Regions from separate parts of the Radiobacillus sp. PE A8.2 genome, predicted to be linked through region 1. Evidence: riboswitches for the same ligand, from Rfam matches in the RefSeq annotation. Region 1 holds a riboswitch; the other holds the start of a gene.
The links. Region 1 has a riboswitch for cobalamin ahead of ACI6MV_RS04435 (DUF4430 domain-containing protein). Riboswitches for the same ligand answer to the same signal wherever they lie in the genome.
Positions count from the first base shown of each region.

Region 2: it holds a riboswitch for cobalamin, as region 1 does, so the genes downstream of both, ACI6MV_RS08595 (ribonucleoside-diphosphate reductase subunit alpha) here and ACI6MV_RS04435 (DUF4430 domain-containing protein) in region 1, are expected to answer to the same signal.

Region 1 is NZ_JBJGXI010000005.1:85,003-90,991, forward strand. Features, by position in the region: gene sigX (RNA polymerase sigma factor SigX) at 1-76, opposite strand, end outside; gene ACI6MV_RS04430 (ECF transporter S component) at 266-781, opposite strand; gene ACI6MV_RS04435 (DUF4430 domain-containing protein) at 791-1,231, opposite strand; cobalamin riboswitch at 1,525-1,710, opposite strand; gene ACI6MV_RS04440 (ATP-binding protein) at 1,849-3,588, opposite strand; gene ACI6MV_RS04445 (response regulator transcription factor) at 3,585-4,307, opposite strand; gene ccsB (c-type cytochrome biogenesis protein CcsB) at 4,334-5,527, opposite strand; gene ACI6MV_RS04455 (cytochrome c biogenesis ResB family protein) at 5,571-5,989, opposite strand, start outside.
Region 2 is NZ_JBJGXI010000012.1:54,041-60,029, forward strand. Features, by position in the region: gene ACI6MV_RS08585 (rhodanese-like domain-containing protein) at 634-930, shown strand; gene cysK (cysteine synthase A) at 980-1,900, shown strand; cobalamin riboswitch at 2,044-2,237, shown strand; gene ACI6MV_RS08595 (ribonucleoside-diphosphate reductase subunit alpha) at 2,354-4,657, shown strand; gene ACI6MV_RS08600 (ribonucleotide-diphosphate reductase subunit beta) at 4,675-5,724, shown strand; gene ACI6MV_RS08605 (flavodoxin domain-containing protein) at 5,731-5,989, shown strand, end outside.

The DNA.
Region 1 (5,989 bases):
CTTTCACCATATATACAAGAAACTGAAATAAGTCTTTATGATAGTTATCGTAGATATTTTGAAAAGTGGTCCTCATTACAGACCCCCCATTCATATTATATTGTCGTTTGAACTAGTATAAAAGTTACAAAACTTAAGAAGTTATTTAAAAAGACACCAAATGATCACTGGGGAACTCCCACCTGACCTTCTTGCTACTAATTGGCCACCTTTTTAAACACACACTTTAACTATATTAAAAATAATGAAAAAATACCAACCTTTTTCAGTTGGTATTTCGAGGTTTTTTCCAATTCTTTTGATATTTTATTAGGATTCTTGAAAGAACCGGAAACAGTACTACCATAAATATACCATTTCCGATTGCGTGATTCGTATCATGAGGTATTCCAACTAGATAATAAGGGAAAAATTTTCCTGCAATTAAATAGTTCGGAATAGACATAAATAAACCAAATACGTATCCAGACAGCACTGCAAAAATTGTCAGGACGATGAGTGGTTTTTTCCAATGAACTTTTCCAATTAAACCACTCGTAACACCAATACATGCCCAAGCTACAATTTGAGCAAGCGTCCATATTCCCAAGCCTAAAGTCATATTCGATAAAAATGTTGTAAGTACAGCCAGAATTGCAGCTGCAATCGGACCTAAGAAATAGCCGCAAATAATGATCAGCGAGGTTACAGGCTGGAAGCCCGGCAAGTCTTTAAAAGCTATCCTGCCAACAACTGCTACAGCAGATAGAAGCGCAATTACAGTTAATTTGTATACATTCATATTGATACTTTACATACCTCGTAAATCAAAGACAACTTCATCTCCTGGTTGAAGCTCATATTCACCTGCACCGACTAAAGCCGCCTCGCCGTTCACATCATACATCCAATATACTCCAGCTTCCTCGTCTTGCTCACTACCATTAATAGCGGTAATAAATCCTTGCTCTGTTAGTTCGACTTCAAAGTTCTCTTGAAGTACATCTAACAAAATTGCACCTTCTTCGACAGCAATTTCTTCCTCAGCAATAATTTCTTCACCATTGTCTTTGGAAATAGTGAAAGCTACTTCTTCCGTAATTTCTTCATTCACTTCTTCATTTACTTCTTGATTGGCATTTTCTCCAGCATGATTAGCGTGATTATCATCGTTTGATTCTGCTTTTCCACAACCAACCATTAAACTAAAAATTATAAATACTGAAAACAAACTTATAAGAACCTTCTTCATTTTCCAATAACCTCCATAATATTGTATATTTCGAGCACTGGTTGTACGCGAGGTTATTTAATCATTTTGAGTCAATTTTATAATTACCTTACACAGCTATTCATATCCGTTATAGTTGGACTAATCCAACTACATGTTGATAGAACGGCTAATTTCAGTATTTTCAAATTGCCTATTTTTGACTAAATAAAAAACTTATCCAAACGAACAAAGGATAAGTTAAAGAATAACCAGATAAAAGATGAATCCACATCTACTTTACCGATCAACTCAAACGCTCAACCCTCGAAGCCTTGACATACGTAAAATTGGCAGGTCTACTGACTTGTGTATCGTCCTAATCTGAGGCCTTCCCATACGTATTTGTACAGTGGCATTTGCTCATTTCGTACACACTTACAGTTGCGAGGACAGCTCTGGAATTTCACCAGATTCCCTTTTAAGCTAGTAAAACTAGCTCCAAAATTAAGTTATTTAGTTGTGTCAACTTCATCATACTTTGTTGATAATACTGGTGAAATTGACTCCATTTCCAAAATAAATTTTATCACATGGCTTGCAAATAAGAAAGCTTTGTTTCATAAGTAACAAGATAATTCAAGGTAATTCAACATTATTTAAGCTATTTCGATATTTTTTGGAATTGTAAACGTGAAAGTCGTACCCTCATCTTGCTTACTTTGCACACTAATCAATCCATGATGTGCATCAATAATATTTTTTGCAATAGCCAGTCCTAGCCCCGTTCCGGATTTTCCATTTTTACGTTTTCGTGATTTATCAGCTTTATAAAAGCGCTCAAATACAAATGGTATATCTACTTGTGGTATACCAGTACCTGTATCTTTAACAGAAAACTGCACATGGTTATCAAAAGATTGAATAGAAACTAACACTTGTCCATTTTCATTCGTATGGTTTATTGCATTATCAATTAGATTGGTTAGTACTTGTTCAATCCGGTCTGGATCTATAACTAGATGTAGATCTTCTTCGAACGCTAACTGTAACTCGATATTTTTATCCTGGGCTAAACCTCGAAACTTCTTCATTATCCGATTCGTAAACGGCTGAATGTCCACAGGTTGTAATTGTAATTGAATGTGTCCAGCTTTCATACGAGCCAAATCTAATAATTCATTTACTAATCTCCCAATTCTTAACGACTCATCATGGATAATTTGTGCTAATTCATTTTTATCTTCCTTCGTTTCTGCAATATCATCCATGATTGCTTCACTATAACCTTGCAGCATCGATATCGGTGTGCGTAACTCATGAGAAACATTCGCGATAAAATCATCACGCATTTGATCCATTTGGCGCTCTTCGGTCATATCTCTGATCACTGCAACCGCACCACGCACACGTTTTTGATCATATAATGGCGTCATAATGACTACCCAGTTTCTACCTTGTATCGACACCTCTCTAGCCGTTTCCTGTTCGGTTAAAATTACTTCGTTAAACATTTCCTTCAATTCGTTCGGCAATACTTTCTCTTCAGAAGGTAATTGGTCATGTTCAAAGTAACAATCAGACAAAAACTTCTCTGCAGGTGGGTTAGTAACTAAGATATTAGCCTTTCTATTTAAGGTAATAACGCCGTCTGCCATTGAACTCAATATACTATACAACTGCTCTTTTTCTTGACTGAGCGCATTAATGTTAAATTTTAATTGACGCCCCATTCGATTAAATGCCATCGCTAACTCGCCAATCTCATCATGCGTCAAAATGGGAACCTTCGTATTAAATTCCCCTCTAGCAAGTTCCATGGCGCCTTCTCTCATTTTTATAAGTGGCGAGGTAATTCTTGTCGATAAAAAGAAAGCGAAAACAGTAGTTAATACAATCGCGATCCCAGCACCAAGTAATATAATTTTCGTTGTCTGTTTCGTTGTTTCTTTCACTTCACTTAGCGATTGATAAACAAAAACAGCACCACTAGTGTTACCTAACGGTGCCTTTACTACCATTACTTCTTGGTTACTATTAGGCAATTGTTGCTCTAGTGGTGTTTCTAAATTTAATTTCATTAACCACTCTAATGAAATGTTTGGCAATTGATTATTGGTTTTTTTGGAAACCCAATAGTCATTTTCGGAAAACGAGATTATGACACGACTAGACGGATCTTTAATTCTCTCTGTTACATCAAGCACTAATGCACGATCATCATATTGCTCGATAATTTCTGTTACTTTCGCAGCTGTTTGCTGAAGCTCATTTTCCGCTTCATTTACATGAAAATTATCAAAGAACTCTAATAATAATACCGTTAAAATTGATAATACGAATGATACTAAAACTAAAAATGTTATCCATAGTTTTCCAACTACACTACGTAAAATCATGACTCATCGGCTACTTCAAATTTGTAGCCTACACCCCAAACGGTAACAATCATTTTAGCAGCATCTGGAGAAATTTTATTTAGTTTTTCACGTAATCTTTTCACATGCGTATCTACTGTGCGCAAGTCACCGAAAAATTCATACTTCCAAACTTCTTTTAAAAGCTGCTCCCTGGCATATACTTTGTCTGGAGCTTTCGCTAAAAAGTATAACAACTCATATTCTTTCGGTGTAAGACTAACTTCTTTTCCATCCGCTAAGACGCGATGGGCATCTTGATCGATAGATAGGTGTGGAAACTCAATAATTTCCTTCGCAGAATTAGCACCTGGCGCAAAGCTTCCAGCCGTTGTTGACCGTCTTAATAGTGCTTTCACACGTAAAACAACTTCTCTCGGACTAAAAGGCTTTACGATATAATCATCTGTACCTACTTCAAAGCCTTGTACGCGGTGCGCTTCTTCGCCTTTTGCTGTAAGCATGATTACAGGTGTGTCCTGTTTATCTCTAATTTCTTTACACACCTCAATACCATCTTTTCCAGGCATCATAATATCCAATAAAATTAGCGCATAATCATTTGTAAAAGCTAATTCAAGTGCTTCATCGCCATTTTCCGCTTCATCAACTTGATAATCTTCACGCTCTAAGTACATCCGAATTAATCTTCTTATTCTATCCTCATCATCGACAACTAATATTCGTGTTTTAGCTTCCATTACGCCTGCCCCCTTAGCAATAACTGTTATGCATATGAGTGTAAACCTGCAAGGATTAGGTTTACGGCAACTAAATTAAACATAATTATAGCAAATCCACCTACAGCTAACCATGCGGATTTTTCTCCATGCCAACCTCTAGAAAGTCTTAAATGTAAGAATGCAGCATAGAAAAAGAACGTAATAAGTGCCCAAACTTCTTTTGGATCCCAACCCCAGAAACGATCCCACGCCTGTTGTGCCCAAATCATCGCAAATATTAGTCCACCTAATGTAAAGATTGGAAACCCGATTGCAACGGCTCTATAAGAGATTTCATCCAGTAAATCTGGATTTGCTTTTTTCAGTAATGGTTGAATTGCAGCTGCAATTCGTTTTCTAAGAATTAAGCGTGCAAGAAGATAAATTGCTACTCCAGTTAATAACGCCCAAATTAATGTATTAAATTTCACTCCTGCATTTGCACCTTTAAACCAGCTCGGTGTTTCAAAAAGCGGCTGCATCGTGTCAGATACTAATGTACCAGACGATGGACCGGAAATCGGAGGAACTCTATACTCGACTGTGTCTACTTCTCCCTGTGTTTCACTTGGTATTTCAAATGATGCTTGATAATTCATTGCAGTAAATGTCGATGTAATCACGATATACCCTAGCACGGAAAATAAAGAATAAATAATTACTTCGAGCCATGCGGTTTGTTTTGATTTTCTCGTTTGATCAATTTGTCTAATTAAATAAATTAACCCTGAAGCAAAGCTGACCGCAAGAATCGCTTCCCCAAGTGCCACAGTAGTTACATGGATATGTAACCAATTACTCTTAAGCGAAGGTACCAAGGGTGATATTTCTTTTGGAAACATACTTGCATAAGCTATAACCAACAATGCAATTGGCATCGTAAACAAACCAAGTATATTTAGTCGGTAAATTAAATAAAGGATAATAAAAGCAAAGACTAGCATCATCCCAAAAAAAGTTACAAATTCAAACATATTACTTACAGGTGCATGATGACTAGCAATCCAACGTGTTATAAAATATCCTAGCTGTGAAAGAAAGCCTAAGATCGATAGTGAAATTGCAATTCTACTTGAAAAAGTACGTGTAGTTTGCGCATCCTTATCACGTATTGTAGCGGCAAAAAATAATGTGGCTGTTAAATATAATACAAACGCTATAAACAGCAGGTTACTACTTAGTGAATATAAATCTCCCATGTTTATCCTCCTTGTTCCTTATGCTTCGTATAAGCTAAGGAAACTACCCCTCTTGTTCTTGATCATTAATGTTATTAATTGATGTATCTTTGATGATTTTTTCTACTTCAGTTTTCATTCCATACCAGTTTTTATTCGTATGAGCAGCAATCCATAACCCGTTATCTTTCGGATGCAGCCAAATGCGGCGATGATACCAATACAGCCCTTGTACAACACCAATCATAAATATAATACCACCTAACGCTATAATTGGAAGTGTATAGTCTTTCTTCAGTGTTAGACCAGTAACATCACGCACCTCAAAATTAGTAAGTCCTAATTTGTATTCGTTGTCGTCAGAGGCTGGAATGTTCTTCCCAATTCCTGCAAAGCTTATCTCTGGTTCAGTTTCATCTGGCGGATAAACAAAAAATACGAATGCTGGGTTTCTCGGGAAGTTTGATTGAGATCTAGGCTGCC
Region 2 (5,989 bases), on a different contig from region 1:
CGCTCCAGGCAGTCGCTTTCCGCGGGCACGGCTTCTGAGTGGATCTTCAGCCCGTGCTGTTCCCGCAGGAGTCGACTGCCTGGAGCTCCAATCACCCGACGTAAGGAGCAATCCAGCTAACAGCGGAGGAAATGCCCTTCGACTCCTGCGGGACTAGCGGCGTAAGTGAGACCCCGCAGCGCGAAGGAAGGCCACTGAAAAAGTCTTTGTCTGTTAAAAATGAAGTTTTTTCAAAAACACTATCCCAAAATCTTGCTACTTTTCTATAGAAAAGTGGAGAAACCAGTTCGATTTACTTCTGATTTTTAGGCGGAAAGTGGGGATGGATTTTTTTGGTATTCACTTTTTTCAAAATTTATCGGACTTTTTCAGTGGCCTCGCGCGAAGGCGCGAGGAGGCTCACTAGCCCCCCGCGGAAAGCGAAGGGCATTTCCGTAGCGGGTCAAGCACTTGTCAAACTACGACGGAGTTAACTTCAAACATGATATAAAAAACAACAAACTCTGCGAAAAAGGCTTAAGCCTATAAAGAAGTTATACATAAGCAGACAAAATTATTGGCTAACATAATCACAAGTTGTTACTATATAGATAGCAAACGAAAGTGTTCATTAAATTATTGGAGGAAAATATCATGCGTGAAGTAAACCCAAATGAAGTAGAAGAGCTTTTGAAAAATAATAAAGATGTAAAGATTTTAGATGTACGAGAAGATGAAGAAGTAGCTCAAGGGATTATACCTGATGCTATTCATATACCGCTTGGTTTTGTTGACACGAGGTTTGAAGAATTAGATCAATCAAAAGATTATATCGTTGTTTGTCGCTCAGGACGTAGAAGTGCTGCGGCGTGTGAATTTTTAGAGGAACAAGGTTTCAAGGTGAGCAATATGACTGGTGGCATGCTTGAATGGGATGGACCTGTTAAATAAGTGATCAGTTGTGAGACTAATGATTGGATTATTAGGAGGATGCTAATACATGAAAGTTGTTAATAATATCACAGAACTAATTGGAGACACTCCAATTGTCCGTTTAAATAAAATTGTACCAGAAGGCGCAGCAGACGTTTATGTTAAATTAGAGATGTTTAACCCATCAGGCAGTGTCAAGGACCGTGCTGCCTTTAATATGATTAAGGCAGCCGAAGAGCAAGACTTAATTAAGCCTGGGGACACAATTATCGAACCGACTAGTGGAAACACAGGTATTGGTCTAGCAATGACGGCTGCTGCCAAAGGGTATCAAGCTATTTTAGTGATGCCTGATAACATGACAAAAGAGCGGATTAATATATTGCAAGCTTATGGAGCAAAAGTTGTCTTAACACCAAGTGCTCAAAAAATGCCTGGAGCGATTGAAAAAGCTAAACAATTACAAGCAGAAATTCCTAATAGCTTTATCCCACAGCAATTTGAAAATAGGGCCAACCCAGATATTCATCGCAAAACAACAGCTTTAGAAATTTATGAGCAAATGGATGGGGACTTGGATGCCTTTATAGCAACTGCTGGTACAGGTGGAACGGTGACTGGAACCGGGGAAACACTAAAGGAGAAAATTCCTAACTTATATGTCGCAGTTGTGGAACCTAAAGGCTCACCTGTTCTCTCTGGAGGAAAACCAGGAAAGCATAAATTAGTTGGTACAAGTCCTGGATTTATCCCAGCGATCTTAAATACAAGCGTTTATGATGAAATTATTCAAATTGCAGATGATGAAGCTGTCAACATGTTCAAAGAGCTTGCCAGTAAAGAAGGCATTTTTCTAGGATTATCTGGTGGTGCTGCCGTTTATGCGGCTATCGAAATTTCCAAACGATTAGGAAAAGGAAAGAAAGTTGTCTGTATCGCGCCAGATTCAGGAGAACGGTACTTGAGTATGAACTTGTTTGATGAGTAAGTTTATAGGATGATTTGCTAGTAGTACAGATTAAAATTCCCATAAAACAAAAGATAAAATTTTTTAAATTTTGTTGAATTATAGCAACAATTGCTATAATATACTATATATAGTTTTTATTTCACAAACTCAAAACCACATATTGTACCGCCGGAAGTTAAGATGCCTATTTGGGCGTAAAGGGAATCTGGTACACGCCAGAACTGCCCCCGCAACTGTAAGTGAGACGAACAGAGCATACCACTGATGCTTACCCGTAAAAATTACGGAAAGTATGGGAAGGGCTTTTAGTAGGTTGATCATAAGTCAGGAAACCTGTCTTAACTTTCAAGTTTCAAAATTCTCGGGGATTGGGATGATGAAACGATGGCTTCAAAAAATTAAGAACATTGTTTCTGATTTTTTGTGTTATCGTTTCTTCCGCTCGCTAATTTGAGCGGTTTTTATTATTTTATGGGAGGTTTTTTAGTGACAACACAATTGAAATCAGAAATCCATGCAGTATTAGAGGAATTAGAAGAAGTTTCCAACCAGTATAATCTTAATATTACTGAAATTAAACAACGCATTTCTGAATTATCAAATGGAGAGCAACAAGCCAATCAAGAAGCGTTGTTTTATGCTTTAAATAATATTGCGATGGATCAGCCCGATTGGACATATGCTTCTGCGCGTTTCTATTTGCGTCAGTTGTATCAGGAGGCTGCCCGTAACAGAAAATATGACAGTACGCAATTATACGGAAATTTTTACGAGTTAATTGAAACATTAACGGATAAAGGTATTTATTCTACTAATCTATTAGATCACTATTCCGAGCAGGAAATTAATGCTTTAGCTCAAGCGATTGACCCACAGAAAGACAAACTATTTAATTATATTGGCTTGTTTTTATTTGCGGACAGATATATAGCAAGAGACCATGAGCGAAATGTTTATGAATTACCACAGGAGCGTTTTATGGTCATTGCGATGACAATTATGCAAAATGAAGCCCCTTCTGTAAGGTTGGAGCTTATAGAAGAAGCATACTGGGCACTTAGTAATTTACATATGACAGTAGCAACGCCAACATTATCAAATGCCGGCAAAAGCTATGGACAACTATCTTCCTGCTTTATCGATACAGTTGACGATTCTTTAGACGGCATCTACTTAAACAATTGGGATATCGCTCGCCTTAGTAAGGACGGCGGCGGGATTGGCATTTATTATGGAAAAGTGAGAGCTCTAGGTTCCGATATCAAAAAATTCAAAGGCAATTCCTCTGGTGTTGTACCATGGATAAGATTGCTGAATGATACAGCGGTCAGTGTCGATCAATTAGGTCAGCGTCAAGGGGCAGTTGCTATTTTTTTAGATGTATTCCACAAAGATATTATGAATGGATTCCTAGATTTAAAAACTAACAATGGGGATGAACGCCGTAAAGCGCACGATGTGTTTACTGGTGTATCGATTCCAGATTTGTTCATGGAAAAACTAGAACAAATCGATGAAGATGGTAAAAGCATTGGTGAATGGCACACTTTTTGCCCACATCAAGTGAAACAAATAATGGGATGGAAAGACCAAAACGGTAACCCACTTGGACTTGAGGATTTTTATGATGAAGAAGATGCGAAATATTTTTCCGAAAAATATAATCAAGCTGTTAGCCATCCATTGTTACCACGAAAATCTTATCGGGCAATGGATATTATGGCGCGAATTATGATTGCTCAATTGGAAACCGGAACTCCATATATGTTTTATCGTGACGAAGTAAACCGTCAAAATCCAAACAAACATATAAACGGTGTTGGTAGAACATCAATTTATTGTAGTAATTTATGCACAGAAATTGCTCAAAACATGTCTGCAACGAACATTGTAAAAGAATATCAAGACGAAGATGGTAACATTGTAATTGTTCGTAAACCAGGTGATTTTGTAGTTTGTAATCTGTCTAGTATCAACTTACCAAGTGCTGTACAAGCGGATGTTTTAGAACGTTTGATTCATATTCAAGTACGTATGCTCGACAATGTGATTGATTTGAATACAATTTCCGTTGGTCAAGCGGAAATGACCAATAAAAAATATCGTGCCGTTGGCTTAGGTACGTTTGGTTGGCATCATCTACTAGCAGTGGAAAAATTGTTCTGGGAATCCGAAGAAGCTGTTACCTATGCTGATCAGCTGTACGAAGATATTGCCTACTATACGATTCGCGCTAGCATGAATATAGCTAAAGAAAAGGGAGCTTTTAGCCAATATCATGGCTCTGAATGGCATACAGGAAAGTATTTTGAAAGAAGAAACTACACGGAACCGCGTTGGCAGCAATTACAACAAGATGTTCAAACTCATGGTATTCGTAATGGTTGGTTAATGGCCGTTGCTCCAAATTCCTCAACAGCCAAAATCGGTGGTTCGACGGATGGAATTGATCCAATCTATGCGGTTGAATATGCGGAAGAAAAGAAAAACTTTAAATTTAAAGTAACCGCGCCAGATTTAAATCATATAACTTATGACTATTACCGGAGAGCACGGCATGAGCTTGACCAAGTATGGAGTATTAAGCAAAATGCAGCACGCCAAAAGCATATTGATCAGTCGATTAGCTTTAATTTCTATGTTCGACATGACATTAAAGCAAAAGACCTGTTACGCCTGCATATGGAAGCTTGGCGAAACCGACTTAAGACAACTTATTATGTGAGAAGTACCTCTCAAGCAGAAATTGCAGAGTGTGAAGCGTGTCATAGTTAAAAACAGGAGGTAATTCAATGTCACAGCCAAACGAGCAGTTATCTAAAATTAAACTGCTAAATCCGACATATCCAAACAAATCAACAGGTATCATTAATGGCGAAAATTCTGGGTTACTCAACTGGAATGATATAGCTTATCCACAAATGTATGATTACTACCAAACGCTTTTATCAAATTTTTGGAAAGCTCAAGAAATCAATATGCAGGATGACATTAAGCAATGGGAGTTCCTAACGGAAACTGAACGTGATGTATTCTTGCGTATCAACACGCAATTGGCATCCTTAGATAGCTTACAAACACCAACCATGTATCAAGTTATGGATTATGTAACCGATTCTAGCTTTAAAGCTATATTTGCTGTTATTGCACAACAAGAAGCGGTGCACAATGAATCGTATTCGTATATACTGAGTTCTCTAATTCCTTTAAAAGAACAAAACATACGTTTTGATCAAGCAAAAGATGACCCAATCGTACGAAAGAGAAATCAATTAATTTTAGACAGTTATGATAAATTTCATAATAAGCCAACACCACAACATTTATTCGAACTGGCAATTAATTCAATTAACTTAGAAGGCATATATTTTTATGCTGGGTTTGCCTTTTTCTATCATCTTGCAAGACAACAAAAAATGCTGAAAACGAGTACGATGATTAGTTATATACAACGTGATGAGATGCAGCATGCTTATTTTGTTTCGCAATTTGTAAGAATACTTTTAACTGAAAATCCTGAGCTTAATACAGACGCAAATATTCAATTTATCTATGAAACGATGGACCGTGCAGTAAAATTGGAAAAAGAGTGGGCCGATTATATTTTAAAGGATATTAATGGAATAGATCAGGAAGAATTCCACTTTTACGTAGAATATCTAGCAAATAAACGGTTGCGTCAGGTTGGTTTAGATAACCTTTATCCAGAAAGAACAAATCCGATGCAATGGATACACGTATTCAGTGATGACATGCTAAATGAAACAAAATCAGACTTCTTTGAACAAAAATCACGCACTTATACAAAAGTATCTTCATCGAATGGTTTTGACGAGTTGTAGGAAAACATGAAAACAGCGATCATTTATACATCGATCACCGGAAACACAGAAGAATTAGTACAGTGCATCTATCGTTTCTGTAAGCATGAATATGGTTCAATCGATTTATTTCCAATTGAAGCATTCGATACGAAACAATTACCTACGTATGATGTTGTAGCTGTTGGCACTTATTCGTGGGAGAACGGACAAATTCCAATAGAAATGGAAGAGTTATTTGAAGCATTTGAAGATAAAGATGTTAGTCACTTAATTACCGGAGTAT